2 regions of the Enterobacter sp. MGH 24 genome follow, and region 1 is predicted to be linked to the other one. Evidence: predicted binding sites of a transcription regulator. Region 1 holds the regulator's gene; the other holds the start of a gene.

Region 1 (2,405 bases):
GTTCGTGACTGACGTTGGCGAAGAAGTTGCGGCGCGCCCCTTCCAGCTGGTGCATCTGGGTAACATCGCGCGCCACCATCAGCCACTGCTTATCGCTGTAGGGCATCACGCGGATTTCCAGATGGCGACCATTGTTGAGCTTCAGATTATGCGGGCGGGTAAAATCACGCGTTTTCAGATACTGCGTGAACTCGGGATAGCGCAGAAGGTTAAGGATATTCTGACCATTGTCGTCGGGCCAGCGCAGGCCCAGCAGCTGTTGTGCAAGGCCGTTACACCAGAAGATCGTCCCTTCTTCGGTCGTCAGAATAACGGCATCCGGCAGCGACTCTGCACCGCTGCGAAAACGCTTAATCAGGCTTCCCAGCTCGCGGCGACGCTTTTTATTACGCATCTGCATCTGATGCAGACCGTACAGCAGCGGCTCCCAGCTGCCGCTTCCCGGCGGCGGCGTCATACTTCGGTCAACCCACAGCCACCAGGAGAGGCGCAGCAGGTTCCAGAAATGCCAGATTAGCAGCCCGGTGACCGACGCCAGCAGAAACCAAGGCAGGTGTCCAAGAAAGGCCCCCAGAAGGAAGGCCGGAATACAGCATAAGATCAGTTCAAAGACGAGCCTTTTCCATGACAGACGTTCCAGCACGCGTCACACTCCTGTCATTGTTCAGAAACGGGTAGAAAAACGATAACCCGTGCCGCGGACCGTCTGCACCATGCGATCGTGGCCGCTCAGTTCCAGTGCTTTTCGCAGGCGGCGAATATGTACGTCAACCGTCCGGTCTTCGACATACACGTTAGTTCCCCAGACGTTATTCAGCAACTGCTCGCGGCTGTATACGCGTTCCGGGTGGGTCATAAAGAAGTGCAGGAGTTTAAATTCGGTAGGCCCCATGTCGAGGGGATTTTCACCCGTCATCACGCGGTGTGAAGTGGGGTCAAGGCTCAGCCCCTGCATCTCAATCACCTCTTCCACCGCCATCGGCGAAATACGGCGCATCACGGCTTTAATGCGGGCAACCAGCTCTTTTGGGGAGAACGGCTTAGTAATGTAATCGTCCGCGCCGGTCTCCAGACCGCGCACGCGATCCTCTTCTTCTCCGCGCGCCGTCAGCATCACAACCGGGATGTCGCGGGTCAGCGCCTCGCGCTTCAGGTGTTTGATAAACTGCAGTCCGGAGCCGCCGGGCAACATCCAGTCCAGCAGAATCAGATCGGGCCAGGGTTCATTCAGCTGGTTCACTGCGCTGTCATAATCTTCCGCTTCAACCGGCTGGAAGCCGTTTTGCTCGAGCACGAAGCACACCATTTCACGAATTGGAGCTTCATCTTCTACGACCAGAATACGTCTCGCCATACTTTGCCCTGTCTTATCTTATTTAAGTTACAAGTTTGTAATTCGGCGCCATTATGCGTCAGATTTATGACAGATTTATGAAAAACAGTACCACGATAACGGGCAAACCGTTGTTTTATTACAGCGGTTATTTTCCCGTCTCTGAAGGTTTATAATCCCGCTTTCTCTTTTTTGCCACGGATCAGCTATGCGCATACTTCACACCTCGGACTGGCATCTGGGTCAAAATTTTTACAGCAAAAGCCGTGCGGCTGAACATGAAGCCTTCCTGAACTGGCTGCTGGAAACGGCCCGGACGCACGAGGTGGACGCAATTATTGTGGCGGGTGACATCTTTGATACCGGCTCGCCCCCCAGCTATGCGCGTGAACTGTATAACCGCTTCGTGGTGAATCTGCAGCAAACCGGCTGTCATCTGGTGATTGTCGCCGGCAACCATGATTCCGTCGCGACGCTCAATGAATCCCGCGACATCCTGGCATTTCTCAATACCACCGTGGTCGCCAGCGCCGGGCACGCCCCGCAGATCCTGAAAAAACGCGACGGTACGCCGGGGGCGGTACTGTGCCCCATTCCCTTTTTACGTCCACGAGACATCGTGCAAAGCCAGGCGGGGCTGTCGGGTGCCGAAAAGCAGCAACATTTATTACAGGCTATCACCGACTATTATCACCAGCAGCATGCCGAAGCCTGCGCCCTGCGCGGCGACCAGCCGATTCCGGTGATTGCGACCGGGCACCTCACCACCGTCGGGGCCAGTAAAAGTGACGCCGTGCGTGACATCTATATCGGTACGTTGGACGCTTTTCCGGCGCAGAACTTCCCGCCAGCCGACTACATTGCGCTCGGACATATCCACCGGGCGCAGATCGTCGGCGGCAGCGAGCACATCCGCTACTGCGGCTCGCCTCTTTCGCTCAGCTTCGATGAAACGGGTAAAGCAAAATCCGTGCATCTGGTGAGCTTCTCCGAGGGCAAACTCCGCGCCGTCGAGACGCTGGAGGTGCCCGTCACCCAGCCGCTGGCGGTGCTGAAGGGCGATCTTGACGCC
Region 2 (2,405 bases), 400 kb from region 1:
CAGACCCGTTGGACGCACTACCTGATCGACAACGTCTTCACCGGATTTCTCCAGCTCGTAGTTGCCCGGCGTGGCCGAGACGTAAATGGTTTGCGGCGCCAGCGCCTCAAACTCTTCAAACTTCATCGGACGGTTATCCAGCGCTGACGGCAGGCGGAATCCGTACTCCACCAGCGTCTCTTTGCGCGCGCGGTCACCGCGGTACATCCCGCCGATCTGCGGGATTGTAACGTGGGATTCGTCGATCACCAGCAAACCGTCTGCCGGAAGGTAATCAAACAGCGTCGGCGGTGGCTCGCCAGGCCCGCGCCCGGAGAGGAAGCGCGAGTAGTTTTCAATGCCGGAGCAGTAGCCCAGCTCGTTCATCATCTCAAGGTCGAACTGGGTGCGCTGGCTCAGGCGCTGCTCTTCCAGCAGCTTATTGTTCGCCAGAAGCACCTTACGGCGCTCGGCCAGCTCCACTTTGATCTCTTCCATCGCCTGCACGATACGCTCGCGCGGCGTCACGTAGTGCGTTTTCGGGTAGATGGTGAAGCGCTGGATCACCGACTCAACGTGTCCGGTCAGCGGGTCGAAGAGCGACAGGCGTTCAACCTCTTCGTCAAACAGCTCGACGCGCAGCGCCATATCGTCTGATTCCGCCGGGAAGATGTCGATCACCTCGCCGCGTACGCGGAAGGTGCCGCGCTGGAACGCCTGATCGTTACGGGCATACTGCAGCTCCGCCAGACGACGGACGATGGCGCGCTGATCGATGATCATCCCCTGCGTCAGGTGCAGCATCATCTTGAGATAGAGATCCGGATCGCCCAGACCGTAGATCGCGGAAACCGATGCGACGACGACCACGTCGCGACGCTCCAGAAGCGCCTTAGTGGCCGACAGACGCATCTGCTCGATGTGTTCGTTCACCGAGGCATCCTTCTCAATGAAGGTGTCAGAGCTCGGCACGTAGGCTTCAGGCTGGTAGTAATCGTAGTAGGAGACGAAATACTCCACCGCATTTTCCGGGAAGAACTCTTTCATCTCACCGTAAAGCTGCGCGGCCAGGGTTTTATTGGGTGCCAGCACCATCGTTGGGCGCTGGAGATCCGCAATCACGTTGGCAATGGTGAACGTTTTACCCGAGCCGGTTACCCCCAGCAGCGTCTGGTGCGCCAGCCCGTCTTCCAGCCCCTCCTCCAGACGACGGATCGCCTCAGGCTGATCGCCAGATGGACGGAAAGCAGAATTCAATTTGAACGGTTTACTCATGGGCGACAACCTGATGACGTTAAAAGCGGCAGGTGAGTAATTTTACTCCTTGTTGCCAGGAATGCCAGTAAAAAACACTGGATGAAAAACCAGTAGCATGTCAGGATATTTAGAGTAGCGCCTGAATGATTAGCGCGATAGCGGCCAAAATTTGGGCTGTGACAATATAAAACACCAGTCAGGTCAGGTTATCCCCAGAACTTTTTCTTTTTTAACATTTGTCAAGCCAGGTAATGATAGTTTTGTGGCAACGGGTGACACTTTCATGACGGGAATTGCTTTTATCTAAGCAATTAAATAATAAACGATATTTTCTAAAGCCGCGTTTCGCGCCAATTTGGGCGTAAGCCGCGTCTTCTCTCGCTTATCGCGTGTTTTCTAACTCTAATGCACATGGTTATCCACAGGAATAGTGGATAACTGCTTCCAGCCCATGCAGACTGGCGCTCGGCAAATTCCCGGTTTTTCCCACGAGACGGCTGCAAAAAATTTTTATAGCTATTTTTTGATGATTAACAGTTGCGTCATTCATAACCAACCGATGGGATCTTGCTCACATTTTAATCATTTCGGGTTCTGCACCACAACTCAACACCGCCAGCACTGTCGATGTGCAATCCGGTTTTTTATAAACCGCTTTCCGGTGATTTATTCCTAAAAAAGCCGTTTTTTTAAACACTTTTCGGTTTCTGGCAGGGGTTTTGCAGATTCAAACTCGAGCCTCACCTACACACATTTTAAGGAGAGAAAGATGTTGAGTCTGCGTGCTGTGAATCAGTTTTACGGAAGCCAACATACGCTATGGAACGTGAATTTGGATTTTCCGCAAGGGATGTGTACAGGCGTCGTTGGCCTGCCGGGGATGGGGAAAACCACCCTCATGAATTGCATCGCCGGGAGAGTGCCCGTTGAAAGCGGCAGCATCATCTGGCATGAGGCGGGCGCGCCGCCGCGCGATTTGCTTAACCTGCCGCCAGAACAGCGCTCAGGACCGGGGATAGGCTATGTCCCGCAGGACAGACGGATCTTCTCCCAGCTAACGATTGAGGAAAATCTGCATATCGCCATGCGGGCGATGGGGAAACCCAACCCGGAAGCGAAAAGTGACGTTTATGACCTGTTTCCGGCGCTCTACACACTGCGACAGACCC

The links. Region 1 encodes PhoB, which activates phosphate uptake and scavenging genes when phosphate is short. Its sites were predicted from a motif close to CTGTCATAAAACTGNCNNAT; they were not measured.
Region 2: uvrB (excinuclease ABC subunit UvrB) is a predicted target of PhoB. The motif match lies at 1,486-1,505, and genes of this name have one in related genera.

The regions. Positions count from the first base shown of each region.
Region 1 is NZ_KI535657.1:2,436,245-2,438,649, reverse strand. Features, by position in the region: gene phoR (phosphate regulon sensor histidine kinase PhoR) at 1-643, opposite strand, end outside; gene phoB (phosphate response regulator transcription factor PhoB) at 665-1,354, opposite strand; gene sbcD (exonuclease subunit SbcD) at 1,542-2,405, shown strand, end outside.
Region 2 is NZ_KI535657.1:2,832,343-2,834,747, reverse strand. Features, by position in the region: gene uvrB (excinuclease ABC subunit UvrB) at 1-1,254, opposite strand, end outside; gene L370_RS08565 (ABC transporter ATP-binding protein) at 2,006-2,405, shown strand, end outside.